Regions from separate parts of the Clostridium novyi NT genome, predicted to be linked through region 1. Evidence: a T-box and tRNA genes for the amino acid it is inferred to sense, from the RefSeq annotation. Region 1 holds a T-box; the other regions hold tRNA genes.

Region 1 (5,559 bases):
GTATCGTCTCTCGTGACGACAAGGAATATCTTATCAGAATTTTAGGCTTACGTTTTTTATGTGCATTTATATTTTTAAAATAAAATCTCAAATGCTATATATTTCTTTTATTTTCTCACTTTTTCGCAAAATGATACTCCAGGTAAAGTATATTTACCTACAAACAAATTTTCATAAAATACACTCACAATTATTAGCTCTAATATGCATATTTAAAACACTTTATCAAATATTTTATTAATAAACATACACCTCTACTCATAAAATACCAAATAAAAAAAATTTAAAATACTAAAATAAATAAAAATAAAAACCTCCGTCAAACTTTAACGGAGGTTTTCTTATATAATTTATAAAATAAATTTTCATAGTTATAATTTAGACTGAATAAATTATCTCTATAGATTATTAACTATTTCTTTAAATTTGTTTCCTCTTACTTCAAAATTAGGGAACATATCAAAACTAGCACAAGCAGGTGATAAAGTAATTATATCCCCTTCATTTGCAATATCCTTAGCTCTATAAATAGCTTCATTAAAGCCATCTTCCATGTATATAGGTATGTTTATACCCCTGTCTTTCATAGCTTTATCAAAAGCATCTTTAATTTTATTTTTAGTTAGTCCCGTCAATACTAATGCTTGTATTTTGTCTAATCCTTCTTCTGCTAATGGTTCAAAAGGAATATGTTTATCATATCCACCAGCTATTAATATTACTGGTTTTTCAAAAGCTCTAAGTCCCGCAATTGTTCTTGTTGGACTTGATGCTATAGAGTCATTATAATATTTAACTCCATCGATTTCTCTTACAAACTCACATCTATGCTCAACACCAGTAAAAGTTGTAGCTACCTTAGCCATACTTTCAATACTTGCATCTTCAGACACAAGACAAAAAGCAGCTAAAAGATTTTCTACATTATGCATTCCCTTTAACTTTATATCTTCTAAAGCACAAACTTCTTTTCCAAGTAACACTAACTTATCTCCATTTAGATAAGCGCCACTTTCAATTTCTTCTTTTCTGCTAAATTGCATAACTCTACTCTTAGCTTCTTTAACTAAAGAGTTCGTTATATCATTATCTCTATTTAAAACTAATAAGTCATTAACTTCTTGATATTTAAAAATATTCTTTTTAGCATCAACATACTCATCCATATCTTTGTGAATATCTAAATGGTTAGGTGATAAATTAGTAACTAATGCACAATTTATCTCTTCTTTCATAGTCATAAGTTGGAAGCTTGATAATTCTAGTACAACCTTATCTTCTTCTTTCATTTCTTCTATATTAGAAAAAAGAGGATTTCCTATATTTCCTCCAACCCATGTTTTATATCCTTCTGTCATTAATATATTGTATACAAGAGTTGTAGTTGTTGTCTTTCCATCACTACCTGTTATACCAAATATTTTTGCAGGACAGTATTTTATAAACTCCTCCATTTCAGAAGTTATATATGCTCCTGATTCTTTAGCCTTTACTAAGGCTGGATTATCTATTCTCATAGAAGGTGTTTTAAATACAACATCAAATCCTTCTAAATTATCTAAGTAGTTTTCTCCAAGTTGTAATTTTATACCCTTGCTTTTAAATTCTACTGCCACTTCTCCTAGAGCCTCTTCACTTTTCTTATCAAAAGCTGTTACATTAGCTCCTAGTTTAACTAGAAAATGAATTAGGGGAATATTACTTATTCCTATTCCTACAACTGCCACTTCCTTATTTCTTATAAAATCCTTAAACTCATTAAATGTTTTTTTCATGAGAGAACCCCCAAAATGCTTAATATTATAAAGTGTTATTTTCTAATCAATTATAGCACTTTATATATTCTTATTGTATAGATTTGAAACTTTTTTAGTGCTTTTTTATATTCAGAATATTCTTATTAGATTTAAAATAAAAACTTTTTTATAGTATATTGCAAAATTTTGTCGTAATATGTTATAATGCTAGGGTGTCGTAAGTATTTGATGGTATGATTCCCCAGATTTTATTAGACACATAACATATCCCCATAATTAAACCTTATTTTCACCGGATGTATTTTTCCGGTGTTTTTTTTATTTTAAAGCAAATAATAAAGACCACTAACAAGTTAGCAGCCTCTATTATTTGTATTATTTAATTAGAATTGAACTTTTTCTTCTAAGAATTTCTCTAATTCGTCAATTGATAATCTTATTTGAGTCATGTTATCTCTGTCTCTTACTGTTACAGTATTATCTTCTAAAGTATCAAAGTCAACTGTTATACAGTATGGAGTACCTATTTCATCTTCTCTTCTGTATCTCTTTCCTATACTACCTGCTTCATCATAGTCAATGTTGAATTTCTTGCTTAATTTAGCATACACATCTAATGCCTTTTCAGATAATTTCTTTGATAATGGTAATATAGCAGCTTTAAATGGTGCTAATGCTGGGTGAAGGTGTAATACTGTTCTCTTATCTCCATTTTCTAATTCTTCTTCATCATAAGCGTCTACTAAGAATGCAAGAGCAACTCTATCAGCACCTAATGATGGTTCTATTACATATGGAACGTATTTTTCATTAGTAGTTGGATCTAAGTAAGTTAATTCTTGACCTGAATGTTCCATGTGTTTCTTTAAGTCGTAGTCAGTTCTATCTGCAACGCCCCAAAGTTCTCCCCATCCAAATGGGAATAAGAATTCTATATCAGAAGTAGCATTACTGTAGAATGATAATTCTTCTTCACCATGATCTCTGAATCTTAAGTTGTCTTCTGTCATGCCTAAGTCTAATAAGAACTTCCAGCAATAATTTTTCCAGTAGTGGAACCATTCTAAATCTGTTCCTGGTTTACAGAAGAATTCTAATTCCATTTGTTCGAATTCTCTAGTTCTGAAAGTAAAGTTTCCTGGAGTTATTTCATTTCTAAATGATTTACCTATTTGACCTATTCCAAATGGAACTTTTTTTCTTGAACTTCTTTGAGCATTTTTAAAGTTTACAAAAATACCTTGTGCTGTTTCTGGTCTTAAATAGATTTCTGCACTTGAATCTTCAGTTACCCCTTGGAATGTTTTAAACATAAGGTTAAATCTTCTTATGTCAGTATAGTTTTTCTTTCCACACTTAGGACATACTATGTTATTTTCATCTATGTAATTCATTAATTCTTGATTAGTCCATCCATCTGCGCTAACATCATCTTTTCCATTAGCAGCTAAATGTTCTTCAACTAATTTGTCAGCTCTAAATCTAGCTTTACATTCTTTACAATCCATTAATGGATCTGAGAATCCACCAACGTGTCCTGATGCTACCCAAACTTCTTTGTTCATAAGAATGCTTGAATCAAGACCTATGTTATATGGACTTTCTTGGATAAATCTCTTCCACCAAGCCTTTTTTACGTTGTTTTTAAATTCAACTCCAAGCGGACCGTAATCCCATGAGTTTGCAAGTCCACCGTATATTTCAGATCCTTGAAATATAAAACCTCTACCTTTACAAAGTGCTACTACTTTTTCCATAGTTTTTTCAAAAGCCATTTGTAATTACCTCCTAATTTATAATTTTACGTATAAAAAAAAGACCTATATCACCTAAAGGGACGAAAAACATACTTCCGCGGTTCCACCCTTTTTGGCTATTAGCCCTCCTTACAAATTCATACACTCCAAAGCTCCATTCATAGTAAGTTTTTAGTTGTTTACACCACCCACAACCTCTCTTTTAAAAACTTAAAATTACTCTTCTTTGTCATTGTGTTTTATTCTCTTTTAACTTATCCTGTAAATCGAAATAATATTCTTTATCAAAAAATAAAAAAATGGCTCCGCGGAGAGGACTCGAACCTCCAACCTATCGGTTAACAGCCGAGTGCTCCACCATTGAGCTACCGCGGAACGTTCATTACAATAAACATTATATCATGTTTTCTATAAATTGCAATAGTTATTTTTTATTTTTTTAAAATTTTTACCCTGATTATTTATTAATAACCAGGGCAATTTTATTTAATATACTTTTATACTATTTTGTTGGTTTCATTGTTGGGAATAGTATAACGTCTCTGATTGAGCTAGAATCAGTTAAGAACATTATTAATCTATCTATACCTATTCCAAGTCCACCTGTTGGAGGCATACCTATTTCTAACGCATTTATGAAATCGTCATCCATCATGTATGCTTCATCATCACCAAGTTCTCTTTCTTTAAGTTGTTGCATGAATCTTTCTTTTTGAACTATTGGATCATTTAATTCTGAGTAAGCATTACAGATCTCTCTTCCGTATACGAATCCTTCGAATCTTTCTGTTAACTCATCATTTCCTCTTTTCTTTTTAGTTAGAGGTGAGTTTTCCTTTGGATAATCGCAAACGAATGTTGGTTGCATTAATTTCTCTTCACCAAATTCTTCAAATAATGCTACTAAGATATCACCTTTTGTGCAATCTTTTAGTTCTTTTTTAAGTTCTAATTCCTTTGATTTTGCAATTTCTCTTGCTTCTTCATCAGTTTTAACTTCATTGAAGTCTACTCCTGCATATTCTTTTACTGCATCCACCATTGTGATTCTTCTCCAAGGTGGTTTAAAGTCTATTTCAGTACCTTCGTACATAACTTTAGTTGTTCCATTAACTTTTTCACAAACATAAGCAACCATATTTTCAGTAATTTCCATCATATCATTGTAATCAGCATATGCTTCATATAATTCTATTGCTGTAAATTCTGGGTTGTGTCTTACGTCTATTCCTTCGTTTCTGAAGTTTTTACCTATTTCATATACTTTTTCAAATCCACCTACAATAAGTCTCTTTAGGTAAAGTTCTGTTGCTATTCTAAGATACATATCTATATCTAAAGCATTGTGGTGAGTTATGAATGGTCTTGCAGCAGCTCCACCTGCTATTGGTGATAAAATTGGAGTTTCAACTTCTAAGAAATCTCTATTGTCTAAGAATTCCCTAATAGCTTTTATTATAGCAGTTCTCTTCATGAATGTTTCTTTTACGTCTTCATTCATTATTAAGTCTACATATCTTTGTCTATATCTTAAATCTGGATCTTTTAAGCCATGGAATTTTTCTGGTAATGGTTTTAAAGATTTGCTTAGTAATTGGAAATCAAGAATATGTAAAGTTATTTCTCCAGTTTTAGTCTTAAATACTGTACCTGTAATAGAAACAAAGTCACCGATATCGAATGTCTTATATTCTTTAAGTTTTTCTTCTCCAACATCATTGATCTTTATATATAATTGTATTTTTCCGTATCTGTCACGAATATCAGAAAATCCTGCTTTACCGTGTACTCTTTTAGACATAAGTCTACCAGCTACAGTTACATTCTTTCCTTCTAATTCATCATAGTTGTCTTTTACTTGTTGTGATGTATGAGTTCTTTCTACTTTGTATACATCAAAAGGATCTTTGCCTTGCTCTTGAAGATTTTCAAGCTTTTGCATTCTTTCTTTTACTAATGCATTAAATTCTGCTTCTTTTTTGGCTTCCATCTTTCTTGCTTTGATTTCTTCCTTTGTCAATTGCTTTTCTCCCATAAAAGCATCC
Region 2 (5,559 bases), 790 kb from region 1:
ACAAAATACTTTAGAAGTTTTATAAACTCATCATATTCCCTTTGAGATACATATTTTTCTACAACTTTGTTTACTATACTTTCAAAGTCTCCTCTTAATTCCTTCATTCTAAAGGTAAGAAATCCATTTATATTAATTGTTGAATTTTCATCTACACATTCTTTTATTTTATTTATTATATTATTCTTTTTATTCATGCAATATATAGCATCTTCATCAGTAATTTTCTCTGTATTATTTAAAATCTCTATAGTTCTATCCATAACTTCTTGCATTTCATCATATTTTAAGAAAAAGTATGAGTCTGTTAAATAAGAATACAATTCTTCTCTATAAAACTTTTTAACAACAATATTATATATAATATTTGATATATATAAACCAAATTTATTTTTTTGTTTTGTATCTAATTCATTTTCTTTACAAAATATTTTTATAAAGTGTAAATCAGCACTTATATTTTCATAAATCCCAAGTATTATGCCTTTTTCTTCGAAATATATCTTCATCTTGTTTAAATCATATATTATATCTTCTTTATTGTCACATATAATTGTCAGTAATAACACACAATACACTCCTTCCTGGAATTAGTATGTGTTTAAATTCAAAGGCTATTCAATACAAATAAAATTTTCTATTTTATAGACATAATTATTTTTAAAATGTTATATTTATTAGGGTGATATATATGAAAACATTAATTGTAGATTACAGAATATCAGAAGAAGAAAAAAGCTTTTTAATAAATTTAGGCTATAAAATAATAACTTGTCCTTCCTCTAATAAACTATATTATGCTATATGTGGGCATCCTGATATACTAATGCACATAATTAATAAAAAAAATATTATAGTTCACAAAGATACACCTAATAACTTTATAGAATCACTTAAAACCTTAGGTATGAACGTAATTTTATCTAAAAATTCATTAGACTCAAAATATCCAAAAGACATAATTCTAAACGCTGTTAATCTTTCAGATTATTTTGTTCATTATTTAAAGAATACAGACAAAGTTTTATTAAATGAAATAAAAAAAGAAAAGAAAAAATTAATTAATACAAAACAAGGGTATACTAAATGCTCTACTGCAATAGTAAATGATAATGCCATAATGACAAGTGATACCACTATAGCTAAAGCTCTTAAAGATGAAAATATTGATGTGTTACTTTTACCCCCTGGTGACATTGAACTTCCAGGACTTGATTATGGTTTCATTGGAGGCACTTGCGGGTTAATTGAGAATAACACTTTAGCCTTCTATGGAGATCTTAAAAATTATATTTACGGAAAAGAAGTTTTGAATTTCTTAAAAAAGCATAAAGTAGAACCGGTATTTTTAAGAAAAGGGAAATTAATAGATAGAGGAAGTATTTTTAGGGTTTAGAATACTTAAATTACTCAATACTTCAAAAAAGTTAAAGTCCTTAAAATCAAGGACTTTAACTTTTTTATATAAAATTTATATTTTTTCAAAAGTATAATTGTAATATAATTAATTTAATTTTGCACCCTTTTTACGATTACATTTCCAACAAAGAGTTTGTAAATTTTTTTCTGTAGACATACCACCCTTTGAAATAGGTATTATGTGATCAATTTCTAATAATAGATTCTTTTCATCTCTTGTAGATAATCCACACTTTTGACAAGTATAATTATCTCTCTTTTTTATCTTTTCTCTTAATTTTGAAGTCATTAATGCCCTTTGTCCTGCTGCACTTTTTTTAAATTTAACAACTTGTGAAAGATATTCTACAAAATAATTTAAATTATCTAAATCTAATTCAATATCACAACTAATAGATTTATTTCCACCAGGACTTACATATCTAAATGTATATACAGGGAAGTATAATGTACTAAAATCAATTTCCTTAAATCCTAATTTCCGCATAAACTTTTTCCCATTAAATGTTCTAATAAGAAATGGTACATCATGCTTGATAGATTTTTTAATCTTTTCAAGTTCATTACTAAGTAATTTCTTTCCTTCTTCAGCAGCCGAAAAATTATTTAAAATATTTTCAAAACTTTGTAGCGATTCTTCATTTGCTTTAATATTAAAGTACTTGCATAAATATTTAAAAGGTTGCATTTCTGCATTCTTACATACAGTTGCAGAGCATTCATAAATATATTCTGATTTTCTTGCTTTTAATTGTTCTTTTCTTTTAAAATTATATCTACTTGAATCATTTAATTGCGCAATTCCATAATTATTTTTTTTAACGTCTAAATACGTATTTTTTAATTCTTCAATATGCTGGTTTAATTCATTACAATTTATAATGTAATTATTTAAATCTTGTTTTAATTTATTAAAATTTTTACCTTTATAATACGCATATTTATATATTTGCCAAACTATAAACAACATAATTATAACGGACATGCTTTCTCCCTCTTTTCCCATTTGTTTATATTACTATTATATCATATTTTTGTAAAATAAGCTCACATATTGAACTTGACTATAAATTATGCATATTTTGACCCTTTATGAATTTCATAAGTTACCTTGTAATATCCTTATTTTATCTTTTCAAAAAACAACAAAACTCCTTGAAATCAAGGAGTTTTCATTATATCAATATTAAATTGATGTTTTGGAGGCGCCACCCAGATTTGAACTGGGGAATCAGAGTTTTGCAGACTCGTGCCTTACCACTTGGCTATAGCGCCGCATTATTTTGTTGCATACTACATATTATTCATTTTTAATAAATTTGTTACTTTATTATTTCAAAAACATCATTTTAAAAAGATGTTTGGAGGCGCCACCCAGATTTGAACTGGGGAATCAGAGTTTTGCAGACTCGTGCCTTACCACTTGGCTATAGCGCCTTATTATATTTTGGAGCGGAAGACGAGATTCGAACTCGCGACGTTCACCTTGGCAAGGTGACGCTCTACCACTGAGCCACTCCCGCATTTATTTGGTGGCTGGACCAGGAATCGAACCAGGGACACGAGGATTTTCAGTCCTCTGCTCTACCGACTGAGCTATCCAGCCTAAAATTATGGCGACCTAGAAGGGACTCGAACCCTCGACCTCCGGCGTGACAGGCCGGCACTCTAACCAACTGAGCCACTAGGCCACATTACTGATGAAATGGTGGGCACAACAGGGCTCGAACCTGTGACCCCCTGCTTGTAAGGCAGATGCTCTCCCAGCTGAGCTATGCGCCCATGTCATCAGCGACAATATTTATTATATCTTAGAGTTTTTTTCTTGTCAAGAACTTTTTTAAGTTCTTTTTTCTTTAAAAACTCTTTGGCTTTGGATTTCCTTTTCTTCATTTCGTGAAGGCCGGTAACCCTTAGCGCATAACTATAATATAAAATATCAGGTTGGTTGTCAACGCCATAAAGGGTTATTCTTAGAAATTAAATATATTTTTCTCCTTTTTTTTATCTTTTTCTCACTTTTTCTCATATTTTTAACCTTTAAAATGCTTTTATAATAAAAAGACCCTACAATACCATTAAAATGCTTTAAAATACTATGTTTTCAGCTATTAACAATATATAGAGTCTCATATCTGATACTTTATTATATAACTAATTTTATAATTACTTTCTTACGTTTTTTAGTAATTCTCCTATTTCTTCATTTGTAAATTTATAATGTTCACCACAGAATTGACATACTATTTCTTCTGTTTTTCCATCATTATATATTTCTTTTAAATCTTTTTCTCCAATACTAATTAGAGCTCTTTCTATTTTTTCTCTTGAACAATCACATGAATATTCTGGTGTCATTTCTTCAAGTATTTTAAGATCCATATCATCAAATAAGAAATTAAGCATATCATCTATAGTTTTTCCACTATCAAGGAAACTAGTTATAGAACCTAAATCTTGTAATCTATAAGTAATTAAATCTGCTAACATCTCATCTGCACCTGGCATCATCTGAATTATTACGCCACCAGCTTTTCTTATACTTAAATCTTTATCTACTAATACTCCAAGACCAACAGCTGTAGGTGTTTGCTCTGAAACTGTGAAATAGTATGCAATGTCATCTCCTACTTCTCCTGTATATATTGGCACGTTTCCTACATAAGGTTCTTTAAGACCAAAGTCTCTTATTACAAGTAAGCTACCATTTTTACCTATAGCCCCACCTACATCTAATTTTCCTAATGCATTAGCCTCTAAATCTACTGATGGATTTCCTATATATCCTTTAACGTTAGCATTTGCATAACTTGTAACTGTAACTCCTTTAGCTTCACCGCCACCATCAATTTTTAAAGTAATAACATCTTTATCTGATTTTAACATAGAACCCATTATAACTCCTGCTGTTAACATTCTTCCTAGTGCTGCAGCTGCTGTAGGAGCACAATTATGAATTTTAATTCCTTTGTTTACAAGCTCTCTAGTATCAGCTACTATTATTCTAACCTGTCCATCTTTTGCTACTGCTTTTATAAGTCTATCACTCATACTTTTCCCTCCTATTTCTTTTTAAGAACATATACTATTCTTTCTGTATCATCACTTAAAATATCACTTTCATAGTTGTCTAGCTTCTTCTCTACTCTAAAACCTATTTCATCTAAAATGCTATCAATAAATTCTGTTTTATATGCTCTTTCTCTATGTTCTTCATCAAATCTTCTATATACATCTCCTGATTTTATAAAAAAGGTTATGTACATATCTACAATATCATCTTCTAATAAATTTTCCCATACATAAACCACATCATCATCATCGTAGTTATATATGTTGTTTCCCAAAATATTTGTAAGTTTATAATATGAATTTATGTCAAAGATAAATAATCCATCATCTTTTAGATGTTCTTTTACCGAAGAAAAATAATTTTTCAAATCCTCTACATCTAATATGTAATTAGTAGAATCTAAAGCGCAAGTTATAAGATCAAACTTCTTATTTAACTTTAGTTTACTTATGTCTTGGCAAACTAATTTAGCTTTAATTTTCTCTTTTCTCATTTTTTCTTCAGCTTCTGTAAGCATTTCTTGTGACATATCAACTGCCCATATATGTTTAAAATACTTAGCAAGTTCCTGAGTCATATTTCCTGTTCCACAAGCTAAATCTAAATAATCTTCATTAGATATATTGTATTCTTTGCATATATCTACTATAATTTTTGCCCAATTACAGTAATTTATATCACCATTAATTAATTTGTCATATATATGAGCAAATTCCTTATAACAACTCATATTATTTTCTCCCCCCTTTGTGATATTTTTTACTTTTATAATGTAAATATTTATCTATAAATACTTGATTAATATAATATATAATAACATTAAAAATCAAATAATTTTATAAATATATTATTTTTTCTCATCTATATTTTGTATTTCTTCATTTTTAGGTACTTTTAATGTTCTTTTTCTCTTTGTCATGATTCCACCTATTCTACCTGTCTCTTCAGCTGTAAGACCTCCCCAGCCTTCAGCGTCAACTTTTTCCTTTAGTCCAAGTTCTTCTGCTATTTCATATTTCATTTTTTCTCTTAACTTTTCTAATTCAGTTAATTCTGTATTAGATTTT
Region 3 (5,559 bases), 220 kb from region 1:
TACAAATAAATTTATTTTCATTTATTTTATATTTTAATATTAGAACTAATTTCTGCCTATTACATCTATTACTTCATCAAACAATCCCTTGGTGCATTTTCCTCCTATAAAATTTTTACAATTAGAACAACTCTCGGAATTACTTAACATACTTAGTGATGCAATTGTATACTTAGGATTATAACCAACACAATTTTGTGCCACTATCATCTTCATACTATTAGATATCATATATTAACACCGCCTTAGAATGTTATTCTGTGTTAATACATATTTTGCCCTAAGGTCACTAAAAAATACACTACTACATTAAAATTTACTATAACCCATAAAATTATAAATTAATTTACTTTAGTATAAATAAAAAAAGATATAGAAAAATTATTCTATATCTTTAATAATAGTATTCATCATCATCGCATATAACTGATTCAGTTTCTCTACAATATCTTGTAATCAAACATTCTCCTAAATTTCTAGGACATCCCTTGCACATGCAATCAGTTACCTTTGTATCACATCTGTTATTTTTATATTCTGTGCATCTTTCACAGTTATTTTGAATAACTGACATACTTCATACCTCCAATATACAAAACACTTACAAATTAATTATATCCATCTTCATCTAAGATCTTTCTTATTACTCTTTTTCCTATTTTATCTTCTGTCATTTGTGGTAAAGCATCTTTTATATGAACCCAATTTACCCATTCCACTTCATCAGATTTTAATATTTCTCCATCTAAATAATCAGCTCTAAAGGTAAGCATAAGAAGTTCTGTTGGTTCTACAAAATCACTTCCCAAATATCTAACGTTATTCACCGTTATACCAGTTTCCTCTTTAACCTCACGTATAACTGTATCTTCTACTTCCTCTCCAATGTCTACGTATCCTGAAATTAACACTTTAGAATCCTTATATATGTAACTCTGTTTCATTAAAAGAACCTTATCTTCCTTTAATACAGCAACAACTATACAAGGTTTTGGCAACTCAAAAAACATTTTATCATCTACAGGACAATAAGGTACATACCCCTCATCCCAACTATCTCTAAGTTCTAGTTTGTTTCCACATATAGGACAAAATTTATAAATCATATCATTTACCCCCTAAAATAAGTGTTAACTTATAACTTAATTATAGTCTATTTACATTTATTAGTATAGTTAATTATATTAATGTAACACTTTTAATGAATTTATAGGATAATCTCAACAGGGTCTTTTATTTCTATATAATCCTCACCCACATTACAGTCATAACAAAAAATATCTACTCCCTTTTTATGTGCTAATGTTAAAGCTTCTGAAAACTTTTTATCCATTTCTTTATGTGGAGAAAATGTCTTTGCCCCGCTTAGTTGTACTAAAAATAAAATACCAGCTCCCATATGAGATTCCTTTATTTCTATAAGCTCTAAAATATGTTTAGTTCCTCTTTCTGTAGGTGCATCTGGGAACATACAGTTTCCCTTATCTTCAAGAGTAACTCCTTTAACTTCTAAATAGTATTTATTGTTACTATCATCCCATAGTTTAAAATCAAATCTACTATTTCCAAATGTCTGCTCTCTTTTTATATTATTAAATTTTACTAGAGGTTGTATTTTTTTATTTTTTAAAGCTTCTTCCACAACAGCATTAGGAACTTGAGAATCAATATTTATTAATTTATCATTCTTATATGCTGCAATTAAATCATACTTTGTTTTTCTATTAGGATTTGTTCCCTCTCTTAATACAACCGTTGTATCTGGTATTAAAATTTCTCTACATCTTCCCGTATTAGGAACATGAACTTTTACTTCTTCATTATTTAAATATACATAAGCTACAAATCTATTGGGTCTTTTTATAAACTTTGCTGTTAAAACATTATTTATTTTCATTCCGTTCCCCTCAATTCATATTAATTTTTAAGTTACACAGTCTTTTTATTTATCAGTATATAAGCTTAATAAGATTTATATACTTTATCCACAATAATTAATATTCTTTTATAGCTATATTATTAATTCACTTTCCACAACAATTATAAAAAGTTATCAACAATGTGTATAACTTTTATATATATTTCTTTACGCAAATAAAAAATCATGCTTCTATAAAATTTAAAAGCATGATTTTGGTAGCTTCTAGGGGAATTGAACCCCTGATCCCGCCTTGAGAGGGCGATGTCTTAACCTCTTGACCAAGAAGCCATAATTATATTTAACTGTGCAAAAAAGTTCTTTAATAAAAGAACTTAAAAAACTGGCTGGGATAGCAGGATTCGAACCTACGCATGTAGCAGTCAAAGTGCTATGCCTTACCGCTTGGCGATATCCCAATAATATGGTGCGTCTTAAGAGATTCGAACTCCTGGCCCACGCCTTAGAAGGGCGTTGCTCTATCCAGCTGAGCTAAAGACGCAATTTTGGAGCGGGTAAGGGGAATCGAACCCCTGTGTTCAGCTTGGAAGGCTGACGTTCTACCATTGAACCATACCCGCGTATAAAATATAAATGGTGCAGGTGAAGGGAGTCGAACCCCCATGCCAAAGGCGCTAGATCCTAAGTCTAGTGCGTCTGCCAATTCCGCCACACCTGCACATATAAGTTTTTAAATGGTGACTCCTAGGGGAATCGAACCCCTGTTACCACCGTGAAAGGGTGGTGTCTTAACCGCTTGACCAAGGAGCCAAAGAGACCTGGCGACGACCTACTCTTCCACACCGTCTCCAGTGCAGTACCATCGGCGCTTTGAAGCTTAACCATCGTGTTCGGTATGGGAACGGGTGTTACCTTCAAGCCATAATCACCAGATTGTTCTTTCAAAATTGCACAGTGATAATAATTATTTGATCAAGCCCTCGACCTATTAGTATTGGTCAGCTGAATACATTACTGTACTTACACCTCCAACCTATCAACCTGATAGTCTTTCAGGGGTCTTACTAGCTTACGCTATGGGAAATCTAATCTTGAGGTGGGCTTCACGCTTAGATGCTTTCAGCGTTTATCCCTTCCCAACATAGCTACCCAGCTGTGCTCCTGGCGGAACAACTGGTGCACCAGAGGTTGGTCCATCCCGGTCCTCTCGTACTAAGGACAGCTCCTCTCAAATTTCCTACGCCCACGGCGGATAGGGACCGAACTGTCTCACGACGTTCTGAACCCAGCTCGCGTGCCGCTTTAATGGGCGAACAGCCCAACCCTTGGGACCGACTACAGCCCCAGGATGCGACGAGCCGACATCGAGGTGCCAAACCTCCCCGTCGATGTGGACTCTTGGGGGAGATCAGCCTGTTATCCCCGAGGTAGCTTTTATCCGTTGAGCGATGGCCCTTCCATACAGAACCACCGGATCACTAAGCCCGACTTTCGTCCCTGCTCCACCTGTATGTGTCGCAGTCAGGCTCCCTTCTGCCTTTGCACTCTACGCGCGATTTCCGACCGCGCTGAGGGAACCTTTGGGCGCCTCCGTTACCTTTTAGGAGGCGACCGCCCCAGTCAAACTGCCCACCTAGCAATGTCCTGTGACCAGATTCATGGCCTCCAGTTAGAATTCCAGTACTATCAGGGTGGTATCCCAAGGATGACTCCACCAAAGCTGACGCCCTGGCTTCTAAGTCTCCCACCTATCCTGTACAGACAATACCGAAATTCAATGCTAAGCTACAGTAAAGCTCTACGGGGTCTTTCCGTCCAACCGCGGGTAGCAAGCATCTTCACTTGCACTACAATTTCACCGGATTTACTGCCGAGACAGTGCTCAAATCATTACGCCATTCGTGCGGGTCGGAACTTACCCGACAAGGAATTTCGCTACCTTAGGACCGTTATAGTTACGGCCGCCGTTTACTGGGGCTTAAGTTCATAGCTTCGCTTGCGCTAACTATTCCCCTTAACCTTCCAGCACCGGGCAGGCGTCAGCCCCTATACATCAGCTTACGCTTTAGCAGAGACCTGTGTTTTTGATAAACAGTTGCTTGAGCCTATTCACTGCGGCCTACTCTCGTAGGCACCCCTTCTCCCTAAGTTACGGGGTTAATTTGCCGAGTTCCTTAGCAGTAATTCTTCCGACGACCTTAGGATTCTCTCCTCATCTACCTGTGTCGGTTTGCGGTACGGGCACCATTTTGCTCCATAGAGACTTTTCTTGGCAGCGTGGAATCAGATACTTCGTCAAAAATGACTCCCCATCACACCTTAGGCTTAATGTTAAGCGGATTTGCCTACTTAACACCCTAAGTGCTTAGACGCACATCCAATAGTGCGCACATCCTATCCTCCTGCGTCATCCCATTTGTCAAACGCATTATGGTGGTACTGGAATATCAACCAGTTGTCCATCACCTACGCCTTTCGGCCTTGGCTTAGGTCCCGACTAACCCTGGGAGGACGAGCCTTCCCCAGGAAACCTTAGATATTCGGTCAACAAGATTCTCACTTGTTTTTCGCTACTTATGCCAGCATTCTCACTTCTGTACTGTCCACCACTCCTTACGGTATGGCTTCAACCTGTACAGAAAGCTCCTCTACCACGTATACAAAGTATACATCCATAGCTTCGGTGGTAAGTTTGAGCCCCGTTACATCTTCGGCGCAGGATCTCTCGACTAGTGAGCTATTACGCACTCTTTAAATGAGTGGCTGCTTCTAAGCCAACATCCTAGTTGTCTTAGAAATCCCACATCCTTTCCCACTTAACTTACACTTTGGGACCTTAGCTGATGGTCTGGGCTGTTTCCCTTTTGACCACGGATCTTATCATTCGTAGTCTGACTGCCGGGGTACAAGTATATGGCATTCGGAGTTTGATAGGGTTCAGTAACTGTTGTCAGCCCCTAGCCCATTCAGTGCTCTACCTCCACTACTTAATTACCCGACGCTAGCCCTAAAGCTATTTCGAGGAGAACCAGCTATCTCCGAGTTCGATTGGAATTTCTCCGCTATCCACAGCTCATCCCATGGCTTTTCAACGCCAACGTGGTTCGGACCTCCACGGAATTTTACTTCCGCTTCATCCTGGCCATGGATAGGTCACCCGGTTTCGGGTCTACAATATGCAACTAGTTGCCCTGTTCAGACTCGGTTTCCCTTCGGCTCCACACCATAAGTGCTTAACCTTGCTGCACATCGTAACTCGCTGGCCCGTTCTACAAAAAGTACGCCGTCACACTTTAATGTGCTCCGACCGATTGTAGGCACACGGTTTCAGATTCTATTTCACTCCCCTCCCGGGGTTCTTTTCACCTTTCCCTCACGGTACTGCTTCACTATCGGTCACTAGGTAGTATTTAGCCTTGGGAGATGGTCCTCCCAGCTTCCCACAAGGTTTCACGTGTCTCGTGGTACTCTGGAGTAGATCTACTTTTTTTTCCTTTTCGCTTACAGGGCTATTACCTTCTATGGCGGAGCCTTCCAGCTCTCTTCAACTAAAGAAATCAAAGCGTTGTGATCTATCCGCAACCCCAGGAACAAGTTCCTGGTTTGGGCTCTTCCCCTTTCGCTCGCCGCTACTTAGGGAATCGAATTTTCTTTCTCTTCCTCTGGGTACTTAGATGTTT
Region 4 (5,559 bases), 680 kb from region 1:
CTTTTAGCATACTCTTGTCTTATAGATTTTCTTTGGAAAACTATAACCGATTTAGCTCCTGCAGCTTTTAAACATTCTATTGTTGCTAATCCTATAGGTCCAGCCCCTAAAACCAATGCAGTATCCCCTGTTTTAAAGTTTGCCACTCTTATAGAATGTAATGCAACAGTCATTGGTTCTGCCAACGCTGCTTGTTCATAAGTCATATTATCTGGGATTTTATGAACAAATTCTTCTGGAAATACAGTGTATTCAGCAAATCCACCACCACTTCCACAAAGACCATGAAATCCTAATGATGTACAAAGATTATACTTTCCTTCTTTACATGCAGGACATTTTCCACAAGCTACTATTGGTTCAACAATAACTCTATCCCCAATATTAAATTTCTTAACACCTTCTCCAACTTCTACTATCTCTCCTGAAAATTCATGACCTAATATTATAGGTGCAACATTTCCACTTAAAGGATGTGGTTGTTCAACAGGTATAAATATAGGTCCATTTAAATATTCATGTAAATCAGATCCACAAATTCCACACCATTTAACCTTAATCTTAACTGTTCCATTTTCTACTTTTGGTTCTTGAACTTCTTCTACTCTAACATCATTTTTTCCATACCATAATGCCGCTTTCATTATATGTTTCCCCCTATCCTTATATAATTCACTCTTATTCATGTGAACTTATTCATTTTTATAAGCAATTATAATACCAACTTGTACATCTAGCCTATATGCTTATTTTTAATAAAAACTCAAATAAAATAGACACACAAAAATGTACCTATATGATACATTTTTTATATTTGTATCATATAGGTACATTTTTACTAATACTCATTAATATTATATTTTTTTATCTTTCTATATAATGTGGATCTGCCTATATTTAATAGCCTACATGCTTTTACTTTATTTCCATTACACTCTTTTAACGCATTTTTTATAGCCTCAGATTCAACCATATCCATAGAATTGATGCCTATCTTTTCAATTTGTTTATCTGAATTTTCTTTTTCATCCTTTACACTTTCTAATAATTCATCTATATCATTTAAATAATAGTCTCTTTCAATAACATTTCTAAGTTCTCTTACATTTCCACCCCAACTATGACTTAATAACTTTTTTATATAGCTTTTACTAACTTTTTCACTCTTCCTATTATTTTTCATATCTAAAATATTAATAAAATAATTCACTAAAATCTCTATATCATCTTTCCTATCATTTAATGGTATAGTCTTTATATTCATTACACTTAACCTATAGTAAACATCCGCTCTAAAATTTTTTTGCTTTATTTCTTCTTTTAATTTTCTATTAGTTGCTCCTATAACTCTTACATTAAGTTGTTTTTCATAATTACCGCCTACTCTAGTTATTTTATTATTATCCAAAACTCTTAAAAGCTTAGATTGTACATCTAAAGGAAGTTCTCCTATTTCATCTAAAAATATAGTTCCGCCATTAGCAAGTTCAAACTTTCCAGTATATCCTTCTTTAGATGCCCCTGTAAATGCTCCCTTTTCATATCCAAAAAATTCACTTTCCACAAGTTCTCTAGGTATAGACGCACAATTTATCGCTACAAAAGGTCCTGTTTTTCTTTTACTATAGTTATGTATTGATTGAGCTATTAGCTCTTTTCCAGTTCCACTCTCACCTTCTATTAATATATTACAATCATTCAATGCTATTTTTTTTGCCCGTTCTATCATTTTTTTCATACTTTGATTTTGGGTTATTATATCATCAAAAGTATATTTAGCTTTATATCCAATAACCTTATTAACTAGCTTATGTATTTGCCCAGTTTCAGTAAAGGTTATAACTATTCCTATTACTTTTTCATGAACTTTCATAGGAATTATATCTAGAATACATGGAATAACTTTTTTATTTATATTTTTTATATTTTCTTTATAAATTTTATCATCAATTTGTATCTCATCTCTTTTTACGCAAAAATTACGTTCAATACTATTAAAAGATTTATATTTGCCACTAATTATTGCTTCAAAATCAATATCTTTTACTATATCCTTTATATCAGTATTAATTAATTTATCTATATTAGAATTTAAAATCTGTGCTGCTCTTCCATTTACTTTTTTTATTTTCATATTTTTGTTTAATACTATAATTCCTTCCGAAATAGAATTAAACGTAATATTCATCAAGTTACTTGAAACAGCAACTGCTAGTTGTTTTTGTATTGATTGGGCTGCCGATGTAACAATTCCTAAAGTATGAGGATGAGCATTATAATAATTCCCAGACATATTTATACATCCTATAACCTCTCCTTCTTCATTATGAATTGGTGCCCCTGAACAAGTCCAGGAATGTTGTTCTATACAATAGTGTTCAGCTCCAATTGTTTGTATAGGTTTATCTAAATAAATAGCTGTTCCTATAGCATTGGTTCCTACTACTTCTTCATTCCAAAGAGCACCTTTTACAAAATTTAGTTCCTTCATTCTTTTTAGCATAGAATTATCTCCTATGGTTTCTAGAACATATCCATCTTTATCTGTCAATATAATAGCAAATTCAGAGCCTTTAACTATTTCATATAATCCTTTCATTATAGGTTTAGCAATAGAAATAAGTTCTATATTTTCTTGTATCTTTTTTACAGTAAATTGATCGTCTTTAACAACCCCTCTACCATTCATAGGATTTACATTATATTCTCTACATCTCATCCATGAATCGGCTATTTCCTTCCTTACATTACTGTCTATATAACCATTTTTCATGAATTGATTCCAACAATCTTTTATAAAATTCATGTAAGTTTTCATAATGCACCTCTTATTTTTATTTTCAATAATACATTTTATAGTTTACTTTATACACTAATATATTAGCAAATTATAACAAAAATAAAAATAAAAAAACAACTTCAATATTGAAGTTGTTTTTATTTGGAGCGGGTAAGGGGAATCGAACCCCTGTGTTCAGCTTGGAAGGCTGACGTTCTACCATTGAACCATACCCGCATAATAATATTTAATTGGTGGGTCTAAATGGACTCGAACCATCGACCTCACGCTTATCAGGCGTGCGCTCTAACCAGCTGAGCTATAGACCCATAATGGTGGAGATAAAGAGATTCGAACTCTTGACCCCCTGCGTGCAAGGCAGGTGCTCTCCCAACTGAGCTATACCCCCAAATAATTGCTTATTATGCATTGGACAATCTATATTATAACATATATTTATAATTTGTAAAATAATATATTAACTACATATTTATTAATTATTGAAAATTATATTTAATTTTCTTTATTTTTCTTTTAAAATATATAAAATATTATATGTATTTCTTCATTTTAAAAAGCAGCTTACTCCTGCTGCTTTTTTACTATAATTCTATTCTTATACAACTTAATATTTTTATATACTTAGATAATCATAAAACTCTATGCTCTTATAATGAATATATTATTTGTTACTATATATTTTTTTCTTTTAATATTTCCTTCTCTTCTTGTAAAAATATTTCATACGTTTTATCATCTAAATTACACATAACTATAGTTTTAAGACTTTTAGCACTTGTTTGTAAAAACTTTATTGAAGTGTTTATTAATATTTTGGCACATTCATCTTTAGGAAATCTAAATATTCCTGAACTTATAGCTGGTATTGATATTGACTTTAAATTATGTTGTTCTGCTAAACATAATGCACTTAGAACAGCATTTTTAAGCTTTAATTTTTCATCTCCTTCACCCATTCTAGGTCCTACAGCATGAATAATATATTTACAAGGCAAATTATATCCCTTAGTTATAACTGCTCCACCAGTTGGAATTATTCCTTCTTTTCTAACTATTTTATTACTTTCTTCTTGTACTTCACGTCCACCTTTTTTTACTATAGCAGCAGCAACTCCACCGCCATGCTTCAACATACCATTAGCTGGATTAACTATGGCATCAGAGGATTCATTTGTAATATCGCCTTTTTTTATAATGATTTCTTTGTTTTTTACTTTAATCATAATACTCAACTCCTCTAATACATAAATTTGAATAAAATCTTACCAAAACTAAAACTTATACTGTACTATAAATAATTCGCTTTTTTTTTTACTTTTCCTTCAAACAATTTTTACAACTTTTAAAAAAGTCTCACTATTTAAAAGCGTATATACTTTATACTATCCAACTATTGTCATATATATTAAATTTTTTAATTATTATTCTTATATTAACTTTATCCCCCTAAAGATTAAAGCATATTATTACGATAAAAAACAAATACATACTATTTTGTATAATAAAAGGTTGGTGAAATTATGGAAATAAATAATTCTAAAATAGAAGAATTTTTAAAGTTTCAATTAATGACTACTATGCTTAAACAAGCTGCCGGAGATTCACCAGCATTTCAAGTAGCAATGGAAAGTTTATTAAATGCTGGTTTAGATAACTATGATGATAATTTTTTAGATAAGCTCTCCCTTAATGAAGAAGACATGACTAGTCTTGGTTATGCAGCTAAAGAAAGAGTTCAAAATATCAGAAAAGACGTAAAATCTTCTGTAAAATCAGGAAATATAACAATTGATAAAGCTGTTGAAAATGCCTCAAGAAAATATGGAATAGACAAAGATCTTATAATGGCAGTTATAAAACAAGAATCAGATTTTAACCCTAAATGTGTATCTCACGCAGGGGCAATGGGACTTATGCAATTAATGCCTGTAAATTGTGAAGACCTACATGTAAAAAATCCTTATGATATAGAGGAAAATATAGATGGTGGAACTCGTCATTTAAAAGATATGCTAAATAGATACGGTAACAATAAAAAAATGGCATTAGCTGCTTATAACGCTGGATGTGGTACTCTAAGAAGAAGAGGCGTTAAGGATGAAAGTGGAATATGTAGACTTCCTCTTGAAACAAGGGACTATGTTAAAAAGGTAATGAAATACTACGGAAAATAATTTTTAATAATTTTAGCTAAAATATAGAAGATATTTTAATCTTAAATATCTTCTATATTTTTTTATTTCTTTTTATATAGCTTGTTTCTTTTTATATTAAAATATATTTTTTAATTAAGGAGTCTCATTTTCTTTCTCACTTCTTTTGCTTTACTTGAAGATACAAATCTTAAAAGCTCCTTAATTCTAAGCGGACCATATGGAATTTGTTCATCCAATTTTGAATACCTAGCCATGACGCTATTGTAGTTTTCTAGTAAATCAGCTTGTTTTAGATATTCTCCCAAGTTAACATTATTTGATATAAAGTCATTGTTGAATATAACCTTTTTTATTGCACTTATACACGCTTCAATATCCCCAACTAAAAGATATCCACAAGCATCACTAGAATACTCTGCCACTCTACTCCACTTATACATTATTACTTTTAGCCCCATCTGTAAAATCTGTCTTTCATTTGCAATTCCAGCCATTCCTTCATTATAAACATTCTCAATTAATTTAGGTGCCTTAATGCATTGCTCCATTAATATTTTCCAGTATATATGCTTGCTTTTTATATGAGCTAGTTGAGATCCTATT

The links. A T-box is a leader RNA that pairs with one kind of tRNA and senses whether it is charged. The one in region 1 lies ahead of NT01CX_RS00905 (glycine--tRNA ligase), so its partner is inferred to be a tRNA-Gly.
Region 2: it has a tRNA-Gly gene. The T-box ahead of NT01CX_RS00905 (glycine--tRNA ligase) is inferred to sense a tRNA for this amino acid. The anticodon was not compared.
Region 3: it has a tRNA-Gly gene. The T-box ahead of NT01CX_RS00905 (glycine--tRNA ligase) is inferred to sense a tRNA for this amino acid. The anticodon was not compared.
Region 4: it has a tRNA-Gly gene. The T-box ahead of NT01CX_RS00905 (glycine--tRNA ligase) is inferred to sense a tRNA for this amino acid. The anticodon was not compared.

Annotation. Positions count from the first base shown of each region.
Region 1 is NC_008593.1:164,508-170,066, reverse strand. It holds gene murD (UDP-N-acetylmuramoyl-L-alanine--D-glutamate ligase) at 399-1,775, opposite strand; gene NT01CX_RS00905 (glycine--tRNA ligase) at 2,141-3,532, opposite strand; T-box leader at 3,588-3,756, opposite strand; tRNA gene NT01CX_RS00900 (tRNA-Asn) at 3,815-3,889, opposite strand; gene lysS (lysine--tRNA ligase) at 4,017-5,549, opposite strand.
Region 2 is NC_008593.1:955,865-961,423, reverse strand. It holds gene ytxC (putative sporulation protein YtxC) at 1-569, opposite strand, end outside; gene NT01CX_RS04380 (DUF6873 family GME fold protein) at 692-1,396, shown strand; gene NT01CX_RS11945 (HNH endonuclease) at 1,505-2,404, opposite strand; tRNA gene NT01CX_RS04370 (tRNA-Cys) at 2,620-2,694, opposite strand; tRNA gene NT01CX_RS04365 (tRNA-Cys) at 2,782-2,856, opposite strand; tRNA gene NT01CX_RS04360 (tRNA-Gly) at 2,868-2,942, opposite strand; tRNA gene NT01CX_RS04355 (tRNA-Phe) at 2,950-3,025, opposite strand; tRNA gene NT01CX_RS04350 (tRNA-Asp) at 3,034-3,110, opposite strand; tRNA gene NT01CX_RS04345 (tRNA-Val) at 3,126-3,201, opposite strand; gene hslO (Hsp33 family molecular chaperone HslO) at 3,586-4,470, opposite strand; gene NT01CX_RS04335 (class I SAM-dependent DNA methyltransferase) at 4,482-5,222, opposite strand; gene NT01CX_RS04330 (small, acid-soluble spore protein, alpha/beta type) at 5,340-5,559, opposite strand, start outside.
Region 3 is NC_008593.1:2,495,463-2,501,021, forward strand. It holds gene NT01CX_RS11620 (hypothetical protein) at 46-231, opposite strand; gene NT01CX_RS11625 (hypothetical protein) at 395-574, opposite strand; gene NT01CX_RS11630 (NAD(+) diphosphatase) at 609-1,106, opposite strand; gene sfsA (DNA/RNA nuclease SfsA) at 1,208-1,897, opposite strand; tRNA gene NT01CX_RS11640 (tRNA-Glu) at 2,135-2,209, opposite strand; tRNA gene NT01CX_RS11645 (tRNA-Gln) at 2,263-2,337, opposite strand; tRNA gene NT01CX_RS11650 (tRNA-Arg) at 2,344-2,420, opposite strand; tRNA gene NT01CX_RS11655 (tRNA-Gly) at 2,426-2,499, opposite strand; tRNA gene NT01CX_RS11660 (tRNA-Leu) at 2,514-2,597, opposite strand; tRNA gene NT01CX_RS11665 (tRNA-Glu) at 2,615-2,689, opposite strand; rRNA gene rrf (5S ribosomal RNA) at 2,696-2,812, opposite strand; rRNA gene NT01CX_RS11675 (23S ribosomal RNA) at 2,848-5,559, opposite strand, start outside.
Region 4 is NC_008593.1:2,033,522-2,039,080, forward strand. It holds gene NT01CX_RS09350 (2,3-butanediol dehydrogenase) at 1-644, opposite strand, end outside; gene NT01CX_RS09355 (sigma-54-dependent Fis family transcriptional regulator) at 839-2,818, opposite strand; tRNA gene NT01CX_RS09360 (tRNA-Gly) at 2,943-3,016, opposite strand; tRNA gene NT01CX_RS09365 (tRNA-Ile) at 3,032-3,108, opposite strand; tRNA gene NT01CX_RS09370 (tRNA-Ala) at 3,113-3,188, opposite strand; gene NT01CX_RS09375 (macro domain-containing protein) at 3,472-4,023, opposite strand; gene NT01CX_RS09380 (lytic transglycosylase domain-containing protein) at 4,321-4,974, shown strand; gene NT01CX_RS09385 (M48 family metallopeptidase) at 5,085-5,559, opposite strand, start outside.